Regions from separate parts of the Planococcus donghaensis genome, predicted to be linked through region 2. Evidence: a T-box and tRNA genes for the amino acid it is inferred to sense, from the RefSeq annotation. Region 2 holds a T-box; the other regions hold tRNA genes.
What was found. A T-box is a leader RNA that pairs with one kind of tRNA and senses whether it is charged. The one in region 2 lies ahead of tyrS (tyrosine--tRNA ligase), so its partner is inferred to be a tRNA-Tyr.
Positions count from the first base shown of each region.

Region 1: it has a tRNA-Tyr gene. The T-box ahead of tyrS (tyrosine--tRNA ligase) is inferred to sense a tRNA for this amino acid. The anticodon was not compared.
Region 3: it has a tRNA-Tyr gene. The T-box ahead of tyrS (tyrosine--tRNA ligase) is inferred to sense a tRNA for this amino acid. The anticodon was not compared.

Region 1 covers NZ_CP016543.2:180,924-190,592, forward strand. The annotation lists gene BCM40_RS00930 (Mrp/NBP35 family ATP-binding protein) at 1-975, shown strand, start outside; gene BCM40_RS00935 (KinB-signaling pathway activation protein) at 1,170-1,838, shown strand; rRNA gene BCM40_RS00940 (16S ribosomal RNA) at 2,279-3,829, shown strand; rRNA gene BCM40_RS00945 (23S ribosomal RNA) at 4,034-6,966, shown strand; rRNA gene rrf (5S ribosomal RNA) at 7,042-7,157, shown strand; tRNA gene BCM40_RS00955 (tRNA-Thr) at 7,200-7,272, shown strand; tRNA gene BCM40_RS00960 (tRNA-Glu) at 7,329-7,403, shown strand; tRNA gene BCM40_RS00965 (tRNA-Val) at 7,408-7,483, shown strand; tRNA gene BCM40_RS00970 (tRNA-Tyr) at 7,504-7,587, shown strand; tRNA gene BCM40_RS00975 (tRNA-Gln) at 7,607-7,681, shown strand; tRNA gene BCM40_RS00980 (tRNA-Lys) at 7,693-7,765, shown strand; tRNA gene BCM40_RS00985 (tRNA-Ala) at 7,797-7,869, shown strand; gene BCM40_RS00990 (citrate synthase/methylcitrate synthase) at 7,940-9,019, opposite strand; gene BCM40_RS00995 (LysR family transcriptional regulator) at 9,123-9,669, shown strand, end outside.
Region 2 covers NZ_CP016543.2:1,210,107-1,219,775, forward strand. The annotation lists gene BCM40_RS06085 (acetoin utilization protein AcuC) at 1-687, opposite strand, end outside; gene BCM40_RS06090 (acetoin utilization AcuB family protein) at 684-1,328, opposite strand; gene BCM40_RS06095 (GNAT family N-acetyltransferase) at 1,352-1,984, opposite strand; gene acsA (acetate--CoA ligase) at 2,151-3,869, shown strand; gene BCM40_RS06105 (transglycosylase domain-containing protein) at 3,960-7,004, opposite strand; T-box leader at 7,109-7,297, shown strand; gene tyrS (tyrosine--tRNA ligase) at 7,375-8,640, shown strand; gene BCM40_RS06115 (cobalamin-binding protein) at 8,685-9,491, opposite strand.
Region 3 covers NZ_CP016544.1:241-9,909, reverse strand. The annotation lists rRNA gene BCM40_RS16190 (23S ribosomal RNA) at 1-2,045, shown strand, start outside; rRNA gene rrf (5S ribosomal RNA) at 2,121-2,236, shown strand; tRNA gene BCM40_RS16180 (tRNA-Thr) at 2,279-2,351, shown strand; tRNA gene BCM40_RS16175 (tRNA-Glu) at 2,408-2,482, shown strand; tRNA gene BCM40_RS16170 (tRNA-Val) at 2,487-2,562, shown strand; tRNA gene BCM40_RS16165 (tRNA-Tyr) at 2,583-2,665, shown strand; tRNA gene BCM40_RS16160 (tRNA-Gln) at 2,685-2,759, shown strand; tRNA gene BCM40_RS16155 (tRNA-Lys) at 2,771-2,843, shown strand; tRNA gene BCM40_RS16150 (tRNA-Ala) at 2,875-2,947, shown strand; gene BCM40_RS16145 (citrate synthase/methylcitrate synthase) at 3,018-4,097, opposite strand; gene BCM40_RS16140 (LysR family transcriptional regulator) at 4,201-5,082, shown strand; gene BCM40_RS16135 (GNAT family N-acetyltransferase) at 5,098-5,661, shown strand; gene rocF (arginase) at 5,732-6,640, shown strand; gene sigW (RNA polymerase sigma factor SigW) at 6,897-7,460, shown strand; gene BCM40_RS16120 (zf-HC2 domain-containing protein) at 7,473-8,081, shown strand; partial or broken gene cdaA (diadenylate cyclase CdaA) at 8,212-9,047, shown strand; partial or broken gene BCM40_RS16540 (CdaR family protein) at 9,040-9,669, shown strand, end outside.

The DNA of each region.
Region 1 (9,669 bases), 1.0 Mb from region 2:
TCTGTAACGATCAAAGAAGAGAAAAAGCACGTCAGCGTGAAGTTGGCAATTGCGAAAACAAATACGCCAGAACAAATGCAATTGCAGATGAAAGTTGTGGACGTATTAAAAGGAGCGGGAGCTGGATCTGTTGGTATCCGTTTTGAAGAGCTTCCTCCTGAAGCGTTAGCGAAGTTCCGTGGAACGGCGAGTGAATCAGAAGCACAAGATTTATTGTCTCCGTTAAACAAAGTGGAATTTATTTCGATCGCTAGTGGTAAAGGCGGCGTTGGTAAATCAACTGTCTCTGTTAACTTGGCGATTGCATTAGCGCGTCTTGGTAAAAAAGTCGGATTGATCGATGCAGACATCTACGGCTTTAGTGTGCCGGATATGATGGGGATCGATAAATCTCCAGTTGTTCGCGGCCAAACGATTATTCCGGTTGAACGATTCGGCGTAAAGGTTATTTCCATGGGCTTTTTCGTTGAAGACAACATGCCAGTTGTATGGCGTGGACCAATGCTTGGGAAAGTGCTTGATCAATTCTTCCGCGATGTAGAGTGGGGCGATTTGGATTACCTTCTATTGGACTTACCACCAGGCACAGGAGATGTTGCACTCGACATTCACCAAATGCTTCCGGCTTCTAAAGAAATCGTTATCACAACACCGCACCCGACTGCAGCATTCGTCGCAGCGCGTGCGGGGGCGATGGCAATTCAAACCGACCATGAAGTATTGGGTGTTATCGAAAACATGTCATGGTTCGAAAGCGCAGAGACAGGCAAAAGAGAATACCTCTTCGGGCAAGGAGGCGGACCAAAACTTGCAGAAGAGTTGCATACGCCATTACTTGGACAGATTCCAATGGGGCAGCCTGACTGGAACGAAGAAGACTTTGCTCCATCAGTTTACCTAGAAGATCATCCGACAGGAAAAATTTACGAAGACATCGCAAATCAAGTCATTAAACAATTTGCCGATAAAAAATAAAAGCATGAAAAGCTCGGAAGCCTCTATTGGTTTCCGGGCTTTTATTTTCCAAGGGTTTGAAACAGGATGTGGCGATTCGGTAACAAAGCTTCGATATTCGAGGTTTGTTCACAATCTATTGGTTACAGCGAATGGATTTTTCAATAGCCGGTTGGTACAATCTTAAAAGAACTTTAAATAACGGAGGCATTCAATTGACAATACGAAACTGGGTTAAGTTTTTCTTTAAAGCTCTTTTAATAGGTGGAATTGTAACAGGCGTACTTGGATTATTTGTCCGCTGGGAAGATATATTTGCAGAGCCTTTCCGTAACGGCCAATGGGGAGAATTTTTAGCGGGATTTGTTTGGCTAATCATTATCGGCTTAACGATGAGCATCATTAGCCAATTGTGTTTCTTTGCTTACTTAACGGTGCACCAAATTGGGATGAACATTTTCCGCACGTTGCGTTTGTGGAACTGGGTACAACTTTTAATTATTGTAGTGGTTATTGCGGATTTGATTTTATTCCGTTTTGCGCCTAATGCGCAAACGACAGAGCAAGTATGGTTATATGGAACGTTATTAACCATTTTAATTGTTACAGGAGTTGTGACAGCTTACATTAAAGCGAAGTGGACAAACAAAGAGACATTTATTTCTGCATTGTTTTTCATGATTGTGATTACGACAGTAGAATGGCTTCCTGCGTTGATGGTAGAAGCAGGGAATATTGATAGTTGGGTTACGTTATTGCTATTTCCATTCTTAGTGGTAAATGCGTATCAGCTTTTAGTATTACCGAAATACAACGCACAGTCCGATGTGGATCGTCAAAAATTAGAAGAGCGACGTGCTGCAAGAAAAGCAAAAGTAGAGTAAAATTTTTTTAGAAAAAATCATTTGTTCACTCGTTTTAGCGAAGTGAACAAATGATTTTTTATTTTCTTTATAGGTAACTTGTTTCAGTGAAAATGCAGGTGGCTGTAAGAGTGGAGAGTTTTTGAGAGAACTGGAAAAATCGGAATACAGAAGGGGAAATAGGTTTTCAAGAAAAACTTTCGCGAAAGTGTTGACAGGAATCTAAACATGCTTTAATATAATAAAAGTCGCCAAGCAACAACGAACAACATAAACAAAAAGGCGGCACACAATATTAACAAATTGAACCTTGAAAACTGAACAGCAAAACGTCAACAAACAGCAACGGCCGCGCAAAACGGCCCGCGCAAAACTTACTGATCAGCATTATGCAGATCAAAGCGAATCGTGCGTCTTCGGACGGCGATACGCCAGCAGTATTGAGCAATCAACACTACTCTATAATGGAGAGTTTGATCCTGGCTCAGGACGAACGCTGGCGGCGTGCCTAATACATGCAAGTCGAGCGGAACCAGAGGAGCTTGCTCCTTCTGGTTTAGCGGCGGACGGGTGAGTAACACGTGGGCAACCTGCCCTGCAGATCGGGATAACTCCGGGAAACCGGTGCTAATACCGAATAGTTTGCGGCCTCTCCTGAGGCTGCACGGAAAGACGGTTTCGGCTGTCACTGCAGGATGGGCCCGCGGCGCATTAGCTAGTTGGTGGGGTAATGGCCTACCAAGGCGACGATGCGTAGCCGACCTGAGAGGGTGATCGGCCACACTGGGACTGAGACACGGCCCAGACTCCTACGGGAGGCAGCAGTAGGGAATCTTCCGCAATGGACGAAAGTCTGACGGAGCAACGCCGCGTGAGTGACGAAGGTTTTCGGATCGTAAAACTCTGTTGTGAGGGAAGAACAAGTACCAACTAACTACTGGTACCTTGACGGTACCTCACCAGAAAGCCACGGCTAACTACGTGCCAGCAGCCGCGGTAATACGTAGGTGGCAAGCGTTGTCCGGAATTATTGGGCGTAAAGCGCGCGCAGGCGGTCCTTTAAGTCTGATGTGAAAGCCCACGGCTCAACCGTGGAGGGTCATTGGAAACTGGAGGACTTGAGTGCAGAAGAGGAAAGTGGAATTCCATGTGTAGCGGTGAAATGCGTAGAGATGTGGAGGAACACCAGTGGCGAAGGCGACTTTCTGGTCTGTAACTGACGCTGAGGCGCGAAAGCGTGGGGAGCAAACAGGATTAGATACCCTGGTAGTCCACGCCGTAAACGATGAGTGCTAAGTGTTAGGGGGTTTCCGCCCCTTAGTGCTGCAGCTAACGCATTAAGCACTCCGCCTGGGGAGTACGGCCGCAAGGCTGAAACTCAAAGGAATTGACGGGGGCCCGCACAAGCGGTGGAGCATGTGGTTTAATTCGAAGCAACGCGAAGAACCTTACCAGGTCTTGACATCCCACTGCCCGGTGTAGAGATACGCTTTTCCCTTCGGGGACAGTGGTGACAGGTGGTGCATGGTTGTCGTCAGCTCGTGTCGTGAGATGTTGGGTTAAGTCCCGCAACGAGCGCAACCCTTGATCTTAGTTGCCAGCATTTAGTTGGGCACTCTAAGGTGACTGCCGGTGACAAACCGGAGGAAGGTGGGGATGACGTCAAATCATCATGCCCCTTATGACCTGGGCTACACACGTGCTACAATGGACGGTACAAAGGGTTGCCAACCCGCGAGGGGGAGCCAATCCCATAAAACCGTTCTCAGTTCGGATTGTAGGCTGCAACTCGCCTGCATGAAGCCGGAATCGCTAGTAATCGTGGATCAGCATGCCACGGTGAATACGTTCCCGGGCCTTGTACACACCGCCCGTCACACCACGAGAGTTTGTAACACCCGAAGTCGGTGAGGTAACCCTTGTGGAGCCAGCCGCCGAAGGTGGGACAGATGATTGGGGTGAAGTCGTAACAAGGTAGCCGTATCGGAAGGTGCGGCTGGATCACCTCCTTTCTAAGGATAAATTCGGAACCGGGCGCCTAGCGCTCCGGGGTTGACGTTTTGCGTTCAGTTTTGAAGGTTCACCTTCAGGCGGCAACGCCTTTTTTTGTGACTTTCAACAACTTGTTCTTTGAAAACTGGATAAAACGACATTGAAACAAATGCAAGAAATTCAAGTACGCGTGACTTTTAGTCACAACTTTTTAATTAACCATTGGTTAAGTTAGAAAGGGCGCACGGTGGATGCCTTGGCACTAGGAGCCGAAGAAGGACGGCACTAACACCGATATGCTTCGGGGAGCTGTAAGTGAGCTGTGATCCGGAGATTTCCGAATGGGGGAACCCACTACTTTTAATCGAGTAGTATCCATGTGTGAATCTATAGCACATGAGAAGGCAGACCCAGGGAACTGAAACATCTAAGTACCTGGAGGAAGAGAAAGCAAATGCGATTCCCTGAGTAGCGGCGAGCGAAACGGGATCAGCCCAAACCAAGAGGCTTGCCTCTTGGGGTTGTAGGACACTCTATACGGAGTTACAAAAGGTAGGATTAGGCGAAGCGACCTGGAACGGTCCGCCGCAGTGGGTAACAGCCCCGTAGCCGAAAACCTTGCCCCTCCAGAGTGGATCCTGAGTACGGCGGAACACGTGAAATTCCGTCGGAATCTGGGAGGACCATCTCCCAAGGCTAAATACTTCCTAGTGACCGATAGTGAACCAGTACCGTGAGGGAAAGGTGAAAAGCACCCCGGAAGGGGAGTGAAATAGATCCTGAAACCGTGTGCCTACAAGTAGTCAAAGCCCGTTAATGGGTGATGGCGTGCCTTTTGTAGAATGAACCGGCGAGTTACGATTGCATGCAAGGTTAAGCTGAGAAGGCGGAGCCGCAGCGAAAGCGAGTCTGAATAGGGCGACAGAGTATGCAGTTGTAGACCCGAAACCAGGTGATCTACCCATGTCCAGGGTGAAGGTAAGGTAACACTTACTGGAGGCCCGAACCCACGCACGTTGAAAAGTGCGGGGATGAGGTGTGGGTAGCGGAGAAATTCCAATCGAACCTGGAGATAGCTGGTTCTCTCCGAAATAGCTTTAGGGCTAGCCTCAAGATAGAGAATCCTGGAGGTAGAGCACTGTTTGGACTAGGGGCCCATCCCGGGTTACCGAATTCAGACAAACTCCGAATGCCAGTGATTTATGCTTGGGAGTCAGACTGCGAGTGATAAGATCCGTAGTCAAGAGGGAAACAGCCCAGACCACCAGCTAAGGTCCCCAAATATCCGTTAAGTGGAAAAGGATGTGGCGTTGCTTAGACAACCAGGATGTTGGCTTAGAAGCAGCCATCATTTAAAGAGTGCGTAATAGCTCACTGGTCGAGTGACACTGCGCCGAAAATGTACCGGGGCTAAACGGATTACCGAAGCTGTGGATGGATCTCGTAAGAGATCCGTGGTAGGAGAGCGTTCTAAGGGCGTTGAAGTCAGACCGGAAGGACTGGTGGAGCGCTTAGAAGTGAGAATGCCGGTATGAGTAACGAAAGACGGGTGAGAATCCCGTCCACCGAATGCCTAAGGTTTCCTGAGGAAGGCTCGTCCGCTCAGGGTTAGTCGGGACCTAAGTCGAGGCCGATAGGCGTAGACGATGGACAACAGGTTGATATTCCTGTACCACCTCCCCGCCGTTTGAGCAATGGGGGGACGCAGAAGGATAAGGTGAGCGTGCCGTTGGTTGTGCACGTCCAAGCAGTGAGGCGTGGAATGAGGCAAATCCCATTCCTGATACGTTGAGCTGTGATGGCAAGAGACTGAGTCTCAGAGTCCCTGATTTCACACTGCCAAGAAAAGCCTCTAGCGAGGCGGGAGGTGCCCGTACCGCAAACCGACACAGGTAGGCGAGAAGAGAATTCTAAGGTGAGCGAGTGAACTCTCGTTAAGGAACTCGGCAAAATGACCCCGTAACTTCGGGAGAAGGGGTGCTCTGGTAGGGTGTATAGCCCGAGAGAGCCGCAGTGAATAGGCCCAGGCGACTGTTTAGCAAAAACACAGGTCTCTGCAAAACCGTAAGGTGACGTATAGGGGCTGACGCCTGCCCGGTGCTGGAAGGTTAAGAGGAGTGCTTAGCGCAAGCGAAGGTGCGAATTGAAGCCCCAGTAAACGGCGGCCGTAACTATAACGGTCCTAAGGTAGCGAAATTCCTTGTCGGGTAAGTTCCGACCCGCACGAAAGGCGTAACGATCTGGGCACTGTCTCAACGAGAGACTCGGTGAAATTATAGTACCTGTGAAGATGCAGGTTACCCGCGACAGGACGGAAAGACCCCGTGGAGCTTTACTGTAGCCTGATATTGAATTTTGGTGCAACTTGTACAGGATAGGTAGGAGCCTTAGAGCCCGGAGCGCCAGCTTCGGAGGAGGCGTCGGTGGGATACTACCCTGGTTGTATTGAAATTCTAACCCACAAGCCTGATCGGCTTGGGAGACAGTGTCAGGCGGGCAGTTTGACTGGGGCGGTCGCCTCCTAAAGAGTAACGGAGGCGCCCAAAGGTTCCCTCAGAATGGTTGGAAATCATTCGCAGAGTGTAAAGGCAGAAGGGAGCTTGACTGCGAGACGTACATGTCGAGCAGGGTCGAAAGACGGGCTTAGTGATCCGGTGGTTCCGCATGGAAGGGCCATCGCTCAACGGATAAAAGCTACCCCGGGGATAACAGGCTTATCTCCCCCAAGAGTCCACATCGACGGGGAGGTTTGGCACCTCGATGTCGGCTCATCGCATCCTGGGGCTGTAGTCGGTCCCAAGGGTTGGGCTGTTCGCCCATTAAAGCGGTACGCGAGCTGGGTTCAGAACGTCGTGAGACAGTTCGGTCCCTATCCGTCGCGGGCGCAGGAAATTTGAGAGGAGCTGTCCTTAGTACGAGAGGACCGGGATGGACACACCGCTGGTGTACCAGTTGTTCTGCCAAGGGCATCGCTGGGTAGCTATGTGTGGCCGGGATAAGTGCTGAAAGCATCTAAGCACGAAGCCCCCCTCAAGATGAGATTTCCCATTGCGCAAGCAAGTAAGATCCCTCAAAGACGATGAGGTAGATAGGTTCGAGGTGGAAGCGTGGCGACATGTGCAGCTGACGAATACTAATCGATCGAGGACTTAACCAAAACCATGTACACGAAGACTTGCCCGTTCCAATGTCGTTTATCCAGTTTTGAGTGAACAAGCACTCAACCAAATAGTCCAGTGATGATGGCAAAGAGGCCACACCCGTTCCCATCCCGAACACGGCAGTTAAGCTCTTTTGCGCCGATGGTAGTTGGGGGTTTCCCCCTGTGAGAGTAGGACGTCGCTGGGCTATTCTATGTTTATTTTTTATTCCTAATGATTCTTTTACCTTGCTTCCATAGCTCAGCAGGTAGAGTGCTTCCATGGTAAGGAAGAGGTCACCGGTTCGAATCCGGTTGGAAGCTTTTGTTTTTACAAGGTTTCTCTAATAGGGAATGAAATAAACGATTTTATTATGCAAGGCCCCTTGGTCAAGCGGTTAAGACACCGCCCTTTCACGGCGGTAACACGGGTTCGAATCCCGTAGGGGTCACCATTTTGGAGGATTAGCTCAGCTGGGAGAGCATCTGCCTTACAAGCAGAGGGTCGGCGGTTCGATCCCGTCATCCTCCACCATTCTTTTCATAACTGTATACGGTGGGGTAGCGAAGTGGCTAAACGCGGCGGACTGTAAATCCGCTCCTTCGGGTTCGGCAGTTCGAATCTGCCCCCCACCACCAGTTTTATTATGAGTACCGATGGGGTATAGCCAAGCGGTAAGGCAACGGGTTTTGATCCCGTCATGCCCTGGTTCGAATCCAGGTACCCCAGCCATTTTTTATTGTGAGCCATTAGCTCAGCTGGTAGAGCATCTGACTTTTAATCAGAGGGTCGAAGGTTCGAATCCTTCATGGCTCATTCTTTTAACATCCTTGCGCCTGTTCAGCGCGGGGCCTTAGCTCAGCTGGGAGAGCGCGTCGCTGGCAGTGACGAGGTCAGGGGTTCGAGCCCCCTAGGCTCCATTGTTCCATGTGTATTTGTACTATCCATGTGTAAAAAACCCGTATCCATTCATTTGGATACGGGTTTTTTTTAGGTTCCGATGTATTCGGACTGTGGACGGAAGATGACGTTGTTTTCTTGTTGTTCGATTGTATGAACTGTCCATCCCACGATGCGCGCCACACTGAAAGTGGGTGTAAACAATTGAGTCGGCATCTCAATAGATCGCATAATCGCTGCTGCATAAAATTCTACATTGGTGTAAAGTGCCCGACCAGGCTTTTGTTTATTGAGCTTTTTAACAATATAGGCTTCTGCTGTCACTGCTAAATCGAGCCACGCATCTTCTCCTTGAAGCGCTAGGCATTTTTTTCGAAGGATGATGGACCGTGGATCTTCTGTCCGGTAAACTCGGTGACCAAAGCCCATAATTTTTTCTCCATTATTTAATTTTTCTTCAATAATTGGAGCGATGCGATCTTCCGTTTTTATCGTATCCAGTAAATCGATAACGCCTGACGGGGCACCCCCGTGAAGAGGGCCTTTCATGGTGCCAAGAGCTGAGGTGATGGCGGATACTAAGTCGGACTCCGTTGAAATGGTAACACGTGCCGCAAACGTTGAAGCATTCATGCCATGTTCCATCGTTAGTTTTAAATACGTTTCGAGCGCTTCTGTTTGCACAGCAGAAGGCAGTTGTTCGTTGATCATCCAAAGATAATTAGCGGTGTGTCCTAAATCATCTCTCGGTTCAACGGGTTGCTGTCCATTTTGAATGCGGTAAAAAGCTGCGGTCATTACCGGTAACGCTGCTGTAAGTGCAATGGCTTGTTCTTGAGAAGATAAGGCTTGGAATTTGGTATGTGTATAAGCGGATACCAATGTTCGCATAGCATCCATTAATGAGATTTCTTTTGGCAAAAGCTCTGTAATTTGAACAATATGCTCAGGTAGTTTTCGGTAAAACAGCAATTGTTGTTGAAGTTGCTCGAGTTGTTGGACGTTTGGTGATTGACCGTACCAAAGAAAATAAGCTGTTTCCTCAAATGATTTCTCTTGGATAACCGCTTCAACCAGTTCACCACGATAGCGTAATTCCCCTAAGTCCCCGTCCACAGAAGCAATCGCAGTTTGAACAGCTACTACGCCTTTTAATCCTTTTTGAAACATGTGAATTCCTCCTTTTCTTTTAGTTTACTCCTAGCGATTGATAATAAAAATTAAAGATATATAATTAAGACAATTAAAAATATTAATCGAAATGAGGGATGTTATGGAAGTTCAATGGTTGAGAACGTTTGTGGATGCGGCAGAAACCTTGAATTTCAGAAAAACGTCAGAGCGCTTGTTGATGTCGCAGCCAAGTGTAACGGTCCATATTCGATTATTGGAAGAAAATTTAGGACTCTCTTTATTTAAGCGCAGTCATAATCGGGTATCGTTAACAGAAGAAGGCCGACATTTTAAAGAAAAAGCACAGAAAGTGTTAGAGCAACTAGATGGCAGTGTGGAAGAATTGCACGCTTTTGCTCAAGGCTACCGAAAGAAATGGACATTGGCGATTTCCCCGTTAATGGCCGAAACGGTTTTGCCTTATGTGCTGCGGTCTTTTACAGAACAACATCCAGAGGTTGAGCTAGTCATCCGGGTGGAAGAATCAGAAGCTATAGAGGATTTGGTTGAAACAGAAGAAGTATCGGCTGGAATTTCTGCTTTACCGTCTATTAGTCGTACGATTGAATCGCTTGTTGTATATGAGGATCCATTGTTATTTATTTTGCCAAGAGATGCTTATGACGATGAAACAGGACCAGCCATTT
Region 2 (9,669 bases):
TTCATCTTCTGTAAATGCATCAATCGGAAAATTAAAAGACGTGCCATATCCTTGGCCGCTTCCGCGTTCATTAATGTTACCAGTTCCAGGGAAAAGGTAACGTCCTGTTTCATGAATTGAAACAGTGCAAACATCAGGATCGTCATAAAAACTCCATTGAACGCCATCACCGTGATGTGCATCGGTATCAATATAAAGGACACGAGCATTGTATTTGGTTTTTAAATAATTGATTGCAACTGAACTGTCGTTATAAATACAAAAGCCAGATGCTTTGCCCCGGAAGCCATGATGAAGTCCGCCCCCTAAATTTAATGCATGCTGAGCTTTGCCTTCCATAACGTAATCGACAGCTGTTAATGTGCCTCCAACTAATCGTGCGCTAGCTTCATGCATATTTTCAAAGATAGGGGTATCGTCTGTGCCGATGCCGTAACTTTCTCCAGCTTCGGGTGTGATTTCTCCGCGGCTAGCTTTTTTGACAATATCAATATAGCGTTGATCATGCGCTAATAATAATTCTTCATCCGTTGCAATCCGTGCAGGGACTATAGCATCACTTGAAAGCGCGTTCATTTTTTTTAATAAATCAATCGTTAAAACAAGTCTTTTCTGGTTGAAAGGATGCGTTTCAGAAAATTTATACCCCAGTTGATCTTCTGAAAAGATAAATACAGCGTGCTTCATTCGTTCACTTGTGGCGTACTTGGCCATAATACATCAAAATTTTCTTTTCGTAGTTCATTGATGATGGCTAAAGGGTTCATCGTTTGAACACGAAAAACTAAAATTTTACTCGCCTTATTTTCTCTATCGGGGTATACAAGAACACTCAACACATTCACATTTTGGTGCTGAAAAACTTTTGAAACTTCATACAACACACCCGAACGATCTTGGACGCGTACTTCAATTTGAGAGCCTGGTTGGTGTGCCCCTGTTAATTCGATAAAAGTATATAGAAGGTCAGTTTCTGTTAGAAAGCCAACAAGTTGTTGATTGCTTACAACAGGAATGCAGCCAATTTTATGCTCATAGAAAATCATCGCAACTTCTTCGACAAAGTCAAGCGGGTGAGCAATAACAGGATTAGCCGTCATAATTTCAGCGACTTTCTTTTTATATGGCTCACCTTTAGGTGCTACGGTAAACCGTGAAGGAACTGCTTCTTTTAAGTCTCGATCTGTCACGATGCCGACTACTTTCCCATCGTCGACAACTGGTGCATGGCGAACTCGTTTATCTTTAAACAAATCCATCACATCTTGAACCGTTTGGTCCGAACTTAATATGTGCACATCGGTTTTCATAATTTCTTCAACTAACATAAAAGCACCCCTTTAAAAGTAAATCAATACATATAGCGATTCATAAACCGGAGTCGATCAAATTGTTGAATGGATTCATTATCGACTCGGCTGCCAATTTTGGCCATCAAGCAATTCGCTGGATGTGAGCTGATTTCAGGGTCGTCGGTGGCATAATATTCTAATCCGCCGGCCTGCATCATTTTTTCCATGACTTTTCGGTATTCCCATACATTTAATCCAGTTCCTTTTAAATCCCAATGCCAATAATACTCGGTTGTAATAACGATGAAATCTTCAAAAGCATCATCCAACATCGAAACTTTCAGTAAGGCTTTGCCGACACCGTTGCCTCTGTATTTTGGAATGATCTCAATTGCCCCAAGTTCGATTAAGTTGTCCATATTTCCTTCCGACCAACGTTCTAAAGGGTCTGGATAAAGGAAAGTGACATAGCCGACAATCATCTTGTCAGCCCGAACGATGAGAATACGTCCTTCTGGCAAATCCGCAATTTCGATAATGGCTTTATGCTGCTGAGCGGGAGGCCTAAAAGCCACTAAATCTTCGTGAAATTCAAGCTCACTTAGTTCTTTTCCCGCAATCGGACCTTCGATCATGATTGAGCCATGTTCAGTTTCTAATTCCATAGAGTTATAGGTTTTCTTGTGTTCCATCAATTCACCGCCTGTCAGATGCAATTAGGTTTATTATACATGAACAATAAATGTTTTGGAAAAAAGCCGACAGAATTAGCTGTTTTTTCTAAACAATTAAAATAGTTCGCATTCAATTGTGACATTGTTGTAGAATGTAAGTAATCAATACGAAAGGGTGAATGGAATGAAAGTAGAAGCATTACAAGCAAAACCAGGAGTACATCAATTACATAATTACGAAGAAATAGCAGCTAACTTCGATTGGACAGAAGTCGAGAAAGAATTTAGTTGGTACCAAAGCGGTAAAGTAAATATGGCTCACGAAGCCATTGACCGCCATGCAGATTCTGACCGGAAAAACAAAGTCGCTCTTTATTATAAAGATCAAAACCGAAATGAATCATACACGTTTTATGAAATGAAACGCATGACCAATCGTGCAGCGAATTTGTTGAAAGCGAATTCAAACCTAGAAAAAGGAGATCGTATTTTTATTTTCATGCCACGTTCTCCAGAATTGTATTTCTTAATGTTTGGCGCATTGAAAATGGGACTTATTGTTGGACCGTTATTTGAAGCGTTTATGGAAGGTGCTATTTACGACCGACTTGATGACAGCGAAGCCAAATCGATTATTACAACACCAGAATTATTAGAGCGTGTTCCGTATGATCGCTTGCCAAACTTAGAAACGATTTTCCTTGTTGGGGATGACGTCGAAGAAAAGGATGGCTATATTGATGTCATGAAACATTTATCAGTGAGCTCCGATAAATTTGAAGTTGAATGGTTAGATAAAGAAGATGGATTGGTACTTCATTATACTTCTGGATCTACTGGTAAGCCTAAAGGTGTACTGCATGCCCAATATGCAATGGTGCAGCAATACCAAACAGGTAAATGGGTGTTGGATTTCAACGAAACGGATATATACTGGTGTACAGCTGACCCAGGGTGGGTAACTGGTACTGCTTATGGTGTGTTTTCTCCTTGGTTAAACGGGGTTACTACGGTTATTCTTGGCGGAAGATTTTCACCAGAAGGTTGGTATAAGGCGATTGAAGACTTTGGTGTGACGGTTTGGTATAGTGCGCCTACGGCATTCCGTATGTTAATGGGAGCAGGAGATGCATTGGTAAAAGAATATGATTTATCTACACTTCGACACGTGTTGTCGGTAGGTGAACCGTTAAACCCAGAAGTGGTGAGATGGGGAGCACAAGTATTTGATAAACGCATTCATGATACATGGTGGATGACAGAAACAGGAGCGCAAACAATCTGTAACTTCCCGTCAATGGCCATTAAACCAGGATCTATGGGGAAACCCATTCCTGGACTCAATGTTGCTATTGTCGACGACCAAGGAAATGAATTGCCACCAAACCAAATGGGGAACTTGGCGATTGAAAAAGGGTGGCCATCAATGATGCGCCAAATTTGGAACAATCCTGCAAAATACGATTCGTATTTCTTGAAGGATAAATGGTATGTGTCGGGAGACTCGGCTTATATGGACGAAGAAGGCTATTTCTGGTTCCAAGGACGTGTAGATGATGTCATAATGACTTCAGGAGAACGCGTTGGACCGTTCGAAGTAGAAAGTAAATTGCTTGAACATCCAGCCGTTGCTGAAGCTGGCGTCATTGGTAAACCCGATCCGGTTCGTGGAGAAATCATCAAAGCATTCGTAGCGTTAGTTGATGGATACGAACCATCAGAAGAATTAGTACAAGAAATTCAACAGTTTGTTAAAAAAGGATTAGCTGCACACGCAGCACCGCGCGAAATCGAGTTTAAAGACAAACTGCCGAAAACACGTAGCGGGAAAATTATGCGCCGTGTCTTAAAAGCATGGGAATTGGATTTGCCAGCAGGTGACTTGTCTACAATGGAAGATTGATCATTCAAAGCAGCGGACAGTAATTTCTGTCCGCTGCTTTTTGAATTAAAAAAACCCGATTCGCTAGAAAAGCGAATCGGGTTCATGTTGTTAGGTTGCGTCACCTTCGGCTGGTTTATCGGGTTTAGAATCTGGTTTTTCTGGTTTTTCCGGTTTATCTGGTTTAGGATCTGGCTTTGGCTCAGGATCTGGCTTTGGCTCAGGATCCGGTTTTGGCTCAGGATCCGGTTTTGGCTCAGGATCCGGTTTTGGTTCAGGATCTGGTTTTGGTTCAGGATCTGGCTTTGGTTCAGGATCTGGTTTTGGTTCAGGATCTGGCTTCGGCTCAGGATCTGGTTTTGGTTCAGGATCCGGTTTTGGTTCTGGCTTCGGCTCCGGTTTTGGTGCGGCAATTGTGACACTGTTTGAAGCCGCTGATTGTTTACCTGTAATATCTACCGCTACAACTGTATAGCTTCCAGGAGAACTCGCCGTATAGGAATTGCTTTGAGCTTCTGAAATTGAAGCTATACGCGAACCACCTTTGTAAACTCTGTAACCCACAACATCATTTGATCCAGAGTTGGACCATGTAATGGTTTTCCCATTAATTGCTGCTTGAACACTACCAGGAGCAGCATCATCCGCTTTAAACTCAGCGCTTGCAACAATCGAAGAGAATTTTGAGTTGCCTGGGAATAGTTTGCTCGCATCTCCTCCAAACGGAGCCATCATGCGATCGATGTATTTTTGTGAAACACCAATTCCACCGCCTGAGATAAAGTCGCTTGGTGTATTAGACAACACGGCAAAACGTTTGCCATCAATTGTTGTGTACGAACCACTTGTAAAACTATCGTCTTTTTCTGTAGGCAACATAGCTTTAGCATTAAATAAATCTGAACGAACAAGTCCTGCGTTTTTGCAGGCCTCATCTGGAGCTAGTCCAGAAATACCGCAGAACGATTTAGTAACAACCCCATCAGGCTGTTTGAATTTCTCTGCAGTGCCAACAAGTTTTGGTTTTGCATCATAACTAGCGTTCATTAAGCGAGCCCATACTTGATTGACGCGCAATGAAGCGGGCAAATCACGGTTTTCAAATTTCGATAACTTGATTTTTTCTGTGTCGTAGCCAAGCCATAGTCCCATCGTTACGTTCGGGTTATAACCGACTAACCATACATCTGTAGTACTTTGAGTCGTACCAGTTTTACCTGCGAAATCAGCATCGAATTTCAACAAACGATTTGCGCGATTTGCAGTACCACGATCTGTTTTAAAAACATCGCGTAGCATATCTGTTAACACATAAGACGTAGCAGGGGTAAATATTTCTTTTGTTTCTGTTTTATGTTCGTAAATAACGTTGCCATCAGCGTCTTCGATTTTATCAATCATGGTTGGCGCTACATATTGACCGTTATTCGCAATCATTGCATAACCACTGGCAATTTCTTCAACAGAGGCTTCAATTCCGCCGCCTAAAGCAGAAGATGGATTATTATTCTCCGATTCTTCAACGCGTGTAAAGCCCGCATTCATCATATATTGAATCGGCAGTTGTTGTTGAATTTGAGCAAACAAGCGAATTGTCGGTAAGTTTTGAGATTGCGCTAACGCATCTCGTGCAGGCATAATTCCTTGCTCACTAGATGAAATAAAGTTGCTAGGACTCCATATGTCATTGCCATCCATATATTCGAATTTTACATCGACAAGAGGAGAACCTGCACCAATTTGACCCAATTCAATAGCAGGGCCATAAACCAATAAAGGTTTTACGGTAGATCCCATTGAACGATAAGCTGAAGTCGCATGGTTTAACTTTTCGATTTCATGGTTTCGGCCACCAACAAAACTGAGGATGCGTCCGGTGCCATTTTCAATCATAATACTACCAAGTTGAACAGGATACTCTTTGTCTATTACTTCTCCAACTTCGTTATAGCCTTTACCTAACGCAGTTGTACCAAAAGATTCATACGACTTTTGAGCTTCTTCTTGAGCTAGATAAATGTCTTTATCGATCGTCGAGTGAATTCGATAACCATTAGATCTAACAGCTCGATCCGCTAAAATTGCGTATTCCTCATAAAGTTTGTTGTTTTCTTTTAAGGTAACAGGATCGATACCATCTCGCTCTGCTAGTACATCCATAATAATACGAGACGCCCGTTTTTCGATTTCAACTGTGACATACGGGAACTCGGAGTATGAGCGTTTTTCACCTGTACGGAAATCCGCAACAATATCATATGCCATTGCTTCATCGTATTCTTTTTGTGTAATGTATTCCGTTTCTTTCATACGGAAAAGAACGGTTTTCATTCGATCCAAAGCTGGAGCTAATGCTTCTTCTTCTTTTACAACTCCGCCTTCAGCATAGGGCGTATAAGTGTAAGGAGCTTTTGGAATGCCGGCGATAAATGCCGACTGTGGCAAGTTTAAATCTTTAGCCGATACATTGAATATTCCTTTAGCGGCTGTTTCAATGCCGGCAATATGTGCACCTGAGGAAATTCGGCCATACGGAATGATATTCAAATAGGCTTCCATGATTTCGTCTTTATCCATAAATTTCTCTAAACGCATAGCAAGAAGAATTTCTTTTGCTTTTCGCTCGTAAGAAACTTCGTTGGTTAGTATTTGGTTTTTTATCAATTGTTGCGTCAAAGTAGAACCACCTGTTTGGGTGTCTGCATTTGACACATCTTGCATCAAACCACGGAAAATCGCTTTTGGAACGATTCCTTCGTGTTCATGGAAATATTCATCTTCTGTTGCTAGAACAGCGTTTATTGCATAATCTGATACATTGTCTAATGAAGTAACTCTTCGTTCTAAATCTGTTTGAAGTTTTCCGAGATAGACATCATTGTCGAAATACATTTCGGAAGTTTCTTCAAAACTATAAATTTCTTTGAGCATTTCTTCTTTAGGACGAAGTTTTTCCTCGTCTACCAGTGAAGCAAAATAACCTGCTCCAACAGAAGCGGCAAAAACTCCGACTGTAACTAGAACAATCGCCAGAATCAATGCTAAGTTCCAAATCACTCCTGTTGTTATGCTCATTCGCTTGAACCATTTTGTTGAAGTCAATCTATCGGTTGTTTCTTCTGCTTTACCTAGCCAATACTTAAATTTATCACGCACATTATCGCCCTCCTAAAATCTTTTATAGTATATCATATTCTTATAATTGCATCTAAGCATATTGACAAGTTGCAATAATAAAGTAAAATACTAGTATATTTCATATTTAAACAGTGAAGAATCCGAAGTAGATTGTGCAATTTTGTATAGAGAGCTGGTGGGTGGTGCAAACCGGTCAAAATGCATGAATCGAATTACAGGTTTGGAGTTTACGGAAGTGCCCCGTTCGGCACATGATGAGAGGGAGACAAAGTTCTCCAAGCTGGGTGGTACCGCGCAAATGCGTCCCTGCATGAACAATTCATGCAGGGACTTTTTTATGGGGATTTTTAACGCTCTCATCGATCAACCATTTAGAGGAGGAACAACAATGACGAACGAATTAATTCAAGATTTACAATGGCGCGGTTTGTTGTACCAACAAACCGATGAAGAAGGCATGGAGAAATTATTAAACGAACAGAAAATTTCATTATACTGCGGAGTCGATCCTACAGCAGACAGTATGCACATTGGACATATTGTTCCGTTACTCACATTACGTCGTTTTCAAATGCATGGTCATCAGCCAATTTTACTAGTGGGTGGAGCGACAGGAATGATTGGAGACCCTTCAGGACGCAATGAAGAACGTCAATTGCAAACGACTGAACAAATTGACCGCAACGTTGAAGGAATTAAAGTTCAAATGGAACAAATTTTTGATTTTAAATCTGAAAATGGGGCGAAAATGGTCAACAACCGTGATTGGATAGGAGCAATGAGTGTCATCGAGTTTTTACGTGATTACGGTAAATTGATTTCCGTAAATTACATGTTAGCCAAAGATTCGGTTGCTTCACGTCTTGAAACAGGAATTTCGTTTACTGAGTTTTCGTACACATTAATCCAAGCGATTGACTTTAATCACCTGTATAACGAACACAACTGCCGTATTCAAATCGGTGGATCTGATCAATGGGGCAATATTACTTCAGGCCTTGAAATGATTCGCAAAACACATGATGAAGAATCAAAAGCATTTGGTATTACCATTCCACTTGTGACAAAGGCAGATGGCACCAAATTCGGAAAATCAGCCGGTGGGGCTGTCTGGTTAGATCCGAAAAAGACTTCTCCATACGAGTTTTACCAGTTTTGGATTAACGCTGCAGATGCAGATGTGATCAAGTACTTGAAGATTTTCACGTTTATTGGCCGTGAAGACATCGAAACGTTAGAAAAAGCAGTAGAAACAGAACCGCACTTGCGCCAAGCACAAAAAACATTGGCTGAAGAAATGACCAAACTTATTCACGGAGAAGCAGCATTAGCTGACGCTCAGCGCATTACTAAAGCGTTGTTTAGTGGAGATTTGAAAGCTTTGTCATCTTCGGAGATGAAAGCTGCATTTAAAGATGTTCCTTCTATAGAAATGTCTAAAGAAGACAAGTCGATTGTAGATTTAATCGTAGAAGCAGGCATTTCTTCTTCAAAACGCCAAGCCCGCGAAGATGTTACAAATGGTGCAATTTCAGTAAATGGTGAAAAAGTAATGGATGTAGAATACATGGTTGACGAAAAAGATCGCTTAGATGATGCATTTGCCATTATTCGTCGCGGTAAAAAGAAATACCATATGGTTCAATTTCAATAATAATGATAAAAGGACGACCGAAATTTTCGGTCGTCCTTTTTAAGTTATAGTTGTTTTTCTTTGATAAAGCGAGGCAACTCCATGTCTTTAAATTCCTCAGGATGAATTAGTTTACCTAAACGGATTGCGCCTTCAATTAATCGTGGAGAAGGACGACAATACAACTCTTCTTCCATCACATGAATGTGATCGATAGCTTTCATATCCTTCCAGCCAGGCCGTTTTTTAATTAATTCTGGTTTTACTTTTGATGTTAATACACCAACCCAAGCAAGTAAAATGTAGTCGGGTTGACGTTCTAATACATCCGCCCAATCGGTTTGAATATTGGCAGATTCGGTGTCATCAAAAAGGTTGCGAGCACCGGTCATGCGGCTAATTTCAGTTAGCCAGTTGATGTTGCCAGGAGTGAACACAGGCTTTGGCCACCATTCCCAGTATAACGAAGGCCGGTTACTTGCTCGGTTTCCGCGCGACTTAATGTCTTCGATAACAGCCAAATATTCAGAGTGGATAGCCGTTGCATCAATCCCGCATGCATCAGCTACTTGCAATAAGTCTTGTCCGATTTCGTCAAGTGATTGCGGATCGAGGACAAGGTGTGGAATATTTCGTTTTACTAATTCATCCACGTTTTTTTCCATTCCTGGAACACTTAACGAAGCCAAAACTATATCAGGTTTTAATGCCTCGAGCTCATCCATACGAATGGATAAATCAGGTCCGAGTCGAGGCAAAGTCGTAATTTCTTTAGGCCAATCAGAATAATCATCAATCCCGACTAACAAATGTTCAGCGTTTAAAAATGCTAAAAGTTCCGTGTTACTTGGACATATTGAAATAATTCGCATCTAACTCCACCTCCATTTTTTCCAGTTTACCATGACTAACCAAAAAGTTTCTTCCTATTTGAAGAAACTGTGAAAACAAAGTATTATAAGGAAGAAAGAACACAAGTTGTAAAATACAGGAACACTTTTTTACATACTTCAACTATCTCTGAAAAAAGAGCTCTGGTTTAATTAGCTG
Region 3 (9,669 bases), on a different replicon from region 2:
AAGATAGAGAATCCTGGAGGTAGAGCACTGTTTGGACTAGGGGCCCATCCCGGGTTACCGAATTCAGACAAACTCCGAATGCCAGTGATTTATGCTTGGGAGTCAGACTGCGAGTGATAAGATCCGTAGTCAAGAGGGAAACAGCCCAGACCACCAGCTAAGGTCCCCAAATATCCGTTAAGTGGAAAAGGATGTGGCGTTGCTTAGACAACCAGGATGTTGGCTTAGAAGCAGCCATCATTTAAAGAGTGCGTAATAGCTCACTGGTCGAGTGACACTGCGCCGAAAATGTACCGGGGCTAAACGGATTACCGAAGCTGTGGATGGATCTCGTAAGAGATCCGTGGTAGGAGAGCGTTCTAAGGGCGTTGAAGTCAGACCGGAAGGACTGTGGAGCGCTTAGAAGTGAGAATGCCGGTATGAGTAACGAAAGACGGGTGAGAATCCCGTCCACCGAATGCCTAAGGTTTCCTGAGGAAGGCTCGTCCGCTCAGGGTTAGTCGGGACCTAAGTCGAGGCCGATAGGCGTAGACGATGGACAACAGGTTGATATTCCTGTACCACCTCCCCGCCGTTTGAGCAATGGGGGGACGCAGAAGGATAAGGTGAGCGTGCCGTTGGTTGTGCACGTCCAAGCAGTGAGGCGTGGAATGAGGCAAATCCCATTCCTGATACGTTGAGCTGTGATGGCAAGAGACTGAGTCTCAGAGTCCCTGATTTCACACTGCCAAGAAAAGCCTCTAGCGAGGCGGGAGGTGCCCGTACCGCAAACCGACACAGGTAGGCGAGAAGAGAATTCTAAGGTGAGCGAGTGAACTCTCGTTAAGGAACTCGGCAAAATGACCCCGTAACTTCGGGAGAAGGGGTGCTCTGGTAGGGTGTATAGCCCGAGAGAGCCGCAGTGAATAGGCCCAGGCGACTGTTTAGCAAAAACACAGGTCTCTGCAAAACCGTAAGGTGACGTATAGGGGCTGACGCCTGCCCGGTGCTGGAAGGTTAAGAGGAGTGCTTAGCGCAAGCGAAGGTGCGAATTGAAGCCCCAGTAAACGGCGGCCGTAACTATAACGGTCCTAAGGTAGCGAAATTCCTTGTCGGGTAAGTTCCGACCCGCACGAAAGGCGTAACGATCTGGGCACTGTCTCAACGAGAGACTCGGTGAAATTATAGTACCTGTGAAGATGCAGGTTACCCGCGACAGGACGGAAAGACCCCGTGGAGCTTTACTGTAGCCTGATATTGAATTTTGGTGCAACTTGTACAGGATAGGTAGGAGCCTTAGAGCCCGGAGCGCCAGCTTCGGAGGAGGCGTCGGTGGGATACTACCCTGGTTGTATTGAAATTCTAACCCACAAGCCTGATCGGCTTGGGAGACAGTGTCAGGCGGGCAGTTTGACTGGGGCGGTCGCCTCCTAAAGAGTAACGGAGGCGCCCAAAGGTTCCCTCAGAATGGTTGGAAATCATTCGCAGAGTGTAAAGGCAGAAGGGAGCTTGACTGCGAGACGTACATGTCGAGCAGGGTCGAAAGACGGGCTTAGTGATCCGGTGGTTCCGCATGGAAGGGCCATCGCTCAACGGATAAAAGCTACCCCGGGGATAACAGGCTTATCTCCCCCAAGAGTCCACATCGACGGGGAGGTTTGGCACCTCGATGTCGGCTCATCGCATCCTGGGGCTGTAGTCGGTCCCAAGGGTTGGGCTGTTCGCCCATTAAAGCGGTACGCGAGCTGGGTTCAGAACGTCGTGAGACAGTTCGGTCCCTATCCGTCGCGGGCGCAGGAAATTTGAGAGGAGCTGTCCTTAGTACGAGAGGACCGGGATGGACACACCGCTGGTGTACCAGTTGTTCTGCCAAGGGCATCGCTGGGTAGCTATGTGTGGCCGGGATAAGTGCTGAAAGCATCTAAGCACGAAGCCCCCCTCAAGATGAGATTTCCCATTGCGCAAGCAAGTAAGATCCCTCAAAGACGATGAGGTAGATAGGTTCGAGGTGGAAGCGTGGCGACATGTGCAGCTGACGAATACTAATCGATCGAGGACTTAACCAAAACCATGTACACGAAGACTTGCCCGTTCCAATGTCGTTTATCCAGTTTTGAGTGAACAAGCACTCAACCAAATAGTCCAGTGATGATGGCAAAGAGGCCACACCCGTTCCCATCCCGAACACGGCAGTTAAGCTCTTTTGCGCCGATGGTAGTTGGGGGTTTCCCCCTGTGAGAGTAGGACGTCGCTGGGCTATTCTATGTTTATTTTTTATTCCTAATGATTCTTTTACCTTGCTTCCATAGCTCAGCAGGTAGAGTGCTTCCATGGTAAGGAAGAGGTCACCGGTTCGAATCCGGTTGGAAGCTTTTGTTTTTACAAGGTTTCTCTAATAGGGAATGAAATAAACGATTTTATTATGCAAGGCCCCTTGGTCAAGCGGTTAAGACACCGCCCTTTCACGGCGGTAACACGGGTTCGAATCCCGTAGGGGTCACCATTTTGGAGGATTAGCTCAGCTGGGAGAGCATCTGCCTTACAAGCAGAGGGTCGGCGGTTCGATCCCGTCATCCTCCACCATTCTTTTCATAACTGTATACGGTGGGGTAGCGAAGTGGCTAAACGCGGCGGACTGTAAATCCGCTCCTTCGGGTTCGGCAGTTCGAATCTGCCCCCACCACCAGTTTTATTATGAGTACCGATGGGGTATAGCCAAGCGGTAAGGCAACGGGTTTTGATCCCGTCATGCCCTGGTTCGAATCCAGGTACCCCAGCCATTTTTTATTGTGAGCCATTAGCTCAGCTGGTAGAGCATCTGACTTTTAATCAGAGGGTCGAAGGTTCGAATCCTTCATGGCTCATTCTTTTAACATCCTTGCGCCTGTTCAGCGCGGGGCCTTAGCTCAGCTGGGAGAGCGCGTCGCTGGCAGTGACGAGGTCAGGGGTTCGAGCCCCCTAGGCTCCATTGTTCCATGTGTATTTGTACTATCCATGTGTAAAAAACCCGTATCCATTCATTTGGATACGGGTTTTTTTTAGGTTCCGATGTATTCGGACTGTGGACGGAAGATGACGTTGTTTTCTTGTTGTTCGATTGTATGAACTGTCCATCCCACGATGCGCGCCACACTGAAAGTGGGTGTAAACAATTGAGTCGGCATCTCAATAGATCGCATAATCGCTGCTGCATAAAATTCTACATTGGTGTAAAGTGCCCGACCAGGCTTTTGTTTATTGAGCTTTTTAACAATATAGGCTTCTGCTGTCACTGCTAAATCGAGCCACGCATCTTCTCCTTGAAGCGCTAGGCATTTTTTTCGAAGGATGATGGACCGTGGATCTTCTGTCCGGTAAACTCGGTGACCAAAGCCCATAATTTTTTCTCCATTATTTAATTTTTCTTCAATAATTGGAGCGATGCGATCTTCCGTTTTTATCGTATCCAGTAAATCGATAACGCCTGACGGGGCACCCCCGTGAAGAGGGCCTTTCATGGTGCCAAGAGCTGAGGTGATGGCGGATACTAAGTCGGACTCCGTTGAAATGGTAACACGTGCCGCAAACGTTGAAGCATTCATGCCATGTTCCATCGTTAGTTTTAAATACGTTTCGAGCGCTTCTGTTTGCACAGCAGAAGGCAGTTGTTCGTTGATCATCCAAAGATAATTAGCGGTGTGTCCTAAATCATCTCTCGGTTCAACGGGTTGCTGTCCATTTTGAATGCGGTAAAAAGCTGCGGTCATTACCGGTAACGCTGCTGTAAGTGCAATGGCTTGTTCTTGAGAAGATAAGGCTTGGAATTTGGTATGTGTATAAGCGGATACCAATGTTCGCATAGCATCCATTAATGAGATTTCTTTTGGCAAAAGCTCTGTAATTTGAACAATATGCTCAGGTAGTTTTCGGTAAAACAGCAATTGTTGTTGAAGTTGCTCGAGTTGTTGGACGTTTGGTGATTGACCGTACCAAAGAAAATAAGCTGTTTCCTCAAATGATTTCTCTTGGATAACCGCTTCAACCAGTTCACCACGATAGCGTAATTCCCCTAAGTCCCCGTCCACAGAAGCAATCGCAGTTTGAACAGCTACTACGCCTTTTAATCCTTTTTGAAACATGTGAATTCCTCCTTTTCTTTTAGTTTACTCCTAGCGATTGATAATAAAAATTAAAGATATATAATTAAGACAATTAAAAATATTAATCGAAATGAGGGATGTTATGGAAGTTCAATGGTTGAGAACGTTTGTGGATGCGGCAGAAACCTTGAATTTCAGAAAAACGTCAGAGCGCTTGTTGATGTCGCAGCCAAGTGTAACGGTCCATATTCGATTATTGGAAGAAAATTTAGGACTCTCTTTATTTAAGCGCAGTCATAATCGGGTATCGTTAACAGAAGAAGGCCGACATTTTAAAGAAAAAGCACAGAAAGTGTTAGAGCAACTAGATGGCAGTGTGGAAGAATTGCACGCTTTTGCTCAAGGCTACCGAAAGAAATGGACATTGGCGATTTCCCCGTTAATGGCCGAAACGGTTTTGCCTTATGTGCTGCGGTCTTTTACAGAACAACATCCAGAGGTTGAGCTAGTCATCCGGGTGGAAGAATCAGAAGCTATAGAGGATTTGGTTGAAACAGAAGAAGTATCGGCTGGAATTTCTGCTTTACCGTCTATTAGTCGTACGATTGAATCGCTTGTTGTATATGAGGATCCATTGTTATTTATTTTGCCAAGAGATGCTTATGACGATGAAACAGGACCAGCCATTTCAATAGAAGAAACTTTACGAAAATCGATTTTGTTTACGCATCATCATCCTGTTTTTTGGGAAGAGCTATTGGAAAAATTACGCCTCCAGATGCCTGGAATTCGAACAATGAAAGTGACACAAGCACATATTGTGAAACGCTTTATACAAGAAGGGCTAGGGACATCGTTTTTGCCCAAATCCATAGTGCGGCGCGAATTGGTGGAAGGTCGCTTAATGGAAGCACATTTTGATTTGTTTCCGCTGCCCGCAGTTTCTACTTATTTTCTAACAAAACAAATGGGTGCACTTGAAGAAGATTTTGTAGAGCACATCCAGTCGGTATACTTTACGTAAAAAGGAGAGATCGGGATGATTATTGAATCAGATGGCATTCGTTTACGGTTATTAAAAAGAGATGATTTTGAAGCGTTATGGGCTTTGTATACACCGAAGATTTTTGAGCATATGCTCAATCAAGTCGAAAATTTTGAAGATATGGTGGCGTGGCTAGAAGCGGGAATGAATCAGTCAAATGTACTTATTTTTGCGGTGGAAAATCCGGAAACAGCAGAAGTTATCGGTACGACCCGTATATATGCAATTGATGATACGAATAAAAGCTGTGAAATGGGAGCAACATTTTATGCGTTGTCAGCACAGCGGACGCATGTCAATACATCTGTTAAACGTGCGTTACTTAGCTATTGTTTTGAAGAACGTGGCATGATTCGTGTTCAGTTTAAGACAGATGCTGAAAATGTGCGCTCGCAGAAGGCGATTGAACGGATCGGAGCGGTTAAAGAAGGAGTTCTTCGAAATGAGCGAATTCGGTCAAATGGCAAACCGCGAGATGCAGTGGTCTATTCCATTATCGATAAAGAGTGGCCAAAAGTGAAAAAAGATTTGGCGAAAAAAGCGAATAAATATACGTGAAATTGTACAGTTGAGCCAAAGAGACCTTAGCGGTTACAATAAGTCTATCTTGCTAAGGGGGTATAAAATAATGAATAAATTAAATATTTCTATTATCGGAGTTCCAATGGACCACGGTCAAACTCGTCGTGGTGTTGATATGGGACCAAGCGCTATCCGTTATGCAGGTGTTGTAGACCGCATCGAAGAGTTAGGCCATCGCGTTACAGATGAAGGGGACATCCTGATTGGTCAAACAGACGGCAGTGTAGATACAGAAACAAACTTACGTAATTTGAAAGCGATTACTAAAGCAACAGAAGCGTTAGGCGATAAAGTATTTAACGTAGCAGAAGCTGGAAATTTCCCATTAGTATTAGGTGGCGATCACAGTATTGCGATTGGTACACTTGCTGGAATTTCAGAACGTCACGAAAACTTAGGCGTTATTTGGTATGATGCGCATGCAGATATGAACACAAGCGATACGTCACCATCAGGTAACATCCACGGCATGCCGCTTGCAGCAAGCTTTGGACATGGTCATGAAAAATTGACGAACATTCGCGGGTATTCACCAAAAGTAAAACCTGAAAACATTGTCATCATCGGAGCTCGTTCAGTAGACCCTGGTGAGCGTGAATTGATCAAAGAACACGGCATTCGCGTTTATAGCATGCACGAAATTGATAAAATGGGCATGCATGCCGTAATCGAAGAATCGATTAAGTACTTAAAAGAAGAGCGCAACACAGATGCGGTTCACTTATCATTAGATCTTGATGGCATTGATCCAATGTACACGCCAGGCGTTGGGACACCCGTTCCAGGCGGCATTAGCTACCGTGAAAGCCATTTAGCAATGGAAATGTTGTTTGATGCAAACATCATTACGTCTGCTGAATTTGTAGAAGTAAACCCGATTCTTGATGAGAAAAACAAAACAGCTGATGTAGCAGTTGCGTTGATCGGTTCATTGTTCGGCGAAAAATTATTATAAGTTCTTTTAGGTGAAAGGATCGTAGAAAACTCCATGGAGTTGTCTACGATCTTTTTTTATTAGACTCGCTTGAGCTATTATTTTTGTTATAAAAAATAACAATACGTCGCAACTTTTTCAAATCTAAATCGTTAAAAAATTAGTTGGATTTATTTGGGTATTGTCTGATACGATAGAATAAGAAAAAATAAGTGAAACTTTTTAAAGAGAGATACGTATATAAAGTACAGCCGCATAGGCGGAGGGAAATGAGATCATGGATGCGTTAGTGAACAAACGAATAGCAAAAGTAATAAAAGGCGATCAGAACGCATTCGCCGAAATCGTGGAGCTTTACCAGCATCAGCTGTATCAAGTTTGCTTTCGTATGCTTGGTAACAAGCAGGAAGCAGAAGATATTGCGCAAGAAGCTTTTATGCGTGCGTATGTAAATATTCATACGTTTGATCAGAATCGGAAATTTTCTACTTGGTTATACCGCATCGCCACCAATTTATGCATCGATCGAATCCGTAAGAAAAAGCCGGATTATCACTTGGATGCTGAAGTGCGCGGGACGGAAGGCTTGAATATGTATTCGAAAATTGCCAATGAGGATGAACTACCAGAAGAAGAGTTAATGCGGATGGAAGTTCAAGAGCGGGTACAGTACGAAATCAGCCGCTTGCCAGATAAGTACCGTGCCGCTATTGTATTAAAGTATATTGAAGAATTGCCACTTGCGGAAATCAGTGAAATTTTGGATTTGCCGTTAGGAACGGTAAAGACGCGTATACACCGAGGGCGAGAAGCTCTTCGTAAGCAATTGAGCAATTTGTAGGAGGCGAGCACGATGAATACGTGTCCGGAAAACGTGTTAGAGTTAATGAATCATTACCTCGACGGGGATCTTAATCCAAGCGAGGAACAACAGTTAAAAGAGCACTTGGAAAGCTGCCCTGACTGCAGAGAGCAGTACCAAGCTTTAAGCAAAACCGTTGCATTTGTCCAAAGTGCATCCCATATACAGGCTCCGTCTGATTTTGTCCAAAAGACAATGGAACGATTGCCGAAAGAAAGACAGCGCGCGGGCGTTCAGCGCTGGTTAAGAAGACATCCCATGCTTGCTGCTGCCGCGTTATTCTGTTTATTAATGAGCACAGCGTTGTTTACCAACTTTAACGACGACCAACAGTTTTCATTTACGAAACAACCGAATTTGGTTGTAGAAGGACAAACGGTTATTGTCCCTGAAGGGGAAACCGTGGTAGGCAACTTAACTATACGCAATGGCGATTTACGGGTAGAAGGTGAACTTCAAGGAGACGTCACGATTGTCAATGGTCAGTACATGGCATCAAGCGGTGTAATTACCGGAGAAATTGAAGAAATCGATCAAGCTTTTGAATGGCTATGGTTTACGATTAAAGAAGGATTTAAAGATGCTGCCGCTATTTTTTGAAACAAATGACAATCAAACAACCGATTAAACCTATCCTCTCCTAAAGGATGGGTTTTTTCTATGAAGGCAAGCCTAATTCACTTATGATATACTTAATGCATATGCAGATGTAGAAAAGCGAGGGTTGCAGATGCCTTTTTTGGAAAGTTTAACAGACCAAACACCATTTAGACTTCTAGGAAATATCATCGACATTTTATTGGTGTGGTTCGTTGTTTATAAATTGATAACGGTCATCAAAGGAACGAAAGCCGTTCAATTGCTGAAAGGAATCTTTGTCATTATTATTGCACGCCTCGTGACGCAAGCGCTCAACCTAGAAACATTAGGTTGGATTATGCAACAGGTATTGGAATGGGGCTTTTTAGCCATCATTATCATATTCCAACCAGAGTTGCGTCGTGCACTTGAACAACTGGGACGCGGTAAACTGTTCTCAAGCAGTACGTTGAACGAAGAATCGGAACGCAATCGACTGATTGAAGCCATGTCCAAGTCCGTCAGTTATATGGCAAAACGCCGAATCGGAGCACTCGTCTCAATTGAGCGTGAAACCGGTTTGAGCGAATACATTGAAACGGGATTCCGATGAACTCGGACCTTACATCTGAATTGATGATTAATTTATTCATTCCGAATACACCGTTGCACGATGGAGCGGTAATTGTTCAAAAAAACCGGATTGCAGCAGCCGCTTGTTATTTGCCGCTGTCTGAAAGTCCGTTTATTTCCAAAGAGCTCGGAACACGTCATCGTGCCGCTCTTGGCATCAGTGAAGTAACCGATGCGATTACAATTGTCGTATCAGAAGAAACTGGGGCCATCAGCTTAACGGCAAATGGTGATTTGCACCGTAATTTATCACTTGAAGACTTCGAAGTAAAACTGCGCCGCATTTGGTTTGGCGTAGCCCAGCAAGAAGTCGCTTCTTCTTGGTGGAATTGGAGGAGGAAAAAGAATGGATAAAATGATGGATAATCGCTGGTTTTTGCGAATTACGGCGCTGTTGTTAGCCTTCCTTTTGTTCTTCTCTGTACAAGCGGAAGATAATTCCTCGGGGTCGACGGACACTAGTCGAGTGTCGGAAGTGATTGAAGACGTAGAGATTGAGGTATACCATGACAATGACTTGATGGTTAGTGGCGTGCCGAAAACGGCCGACTTGCACTTAACAGGTCCGGTTAGTATTGTTCAAGCGGCACGTCAGTTAGAAGATTTTACGTTGTTTGTGGATTTGCGCAATTTGCCGCTTGGCGAACACCAAGTCCCCATCCAAACTGAAAACGTCTCGGAACAATTAACAACTCGAGTAGATCCTGCTTTTGTAAACGTCGTAATTGAAGAACGGGTGTCGCAAGAATTTCGAATTGACCCGGACATTAATGATCGTATGCTCGCAGAAGGCTTTGTTTTAGATAAAGTGACGGTTAATCCAGAAACCGTTATTGTAACCGGTCCTAAAAGTATGATTGATGCCATTAGCTTTGTAAAAGCAACGGTTTCTGGAGAACAAGGTGTCAATGAATCTTTTACGACGGCAGCACGTGTACGGGTACTAGCAGAAGATTTGACGAAACTGGAAAATGCG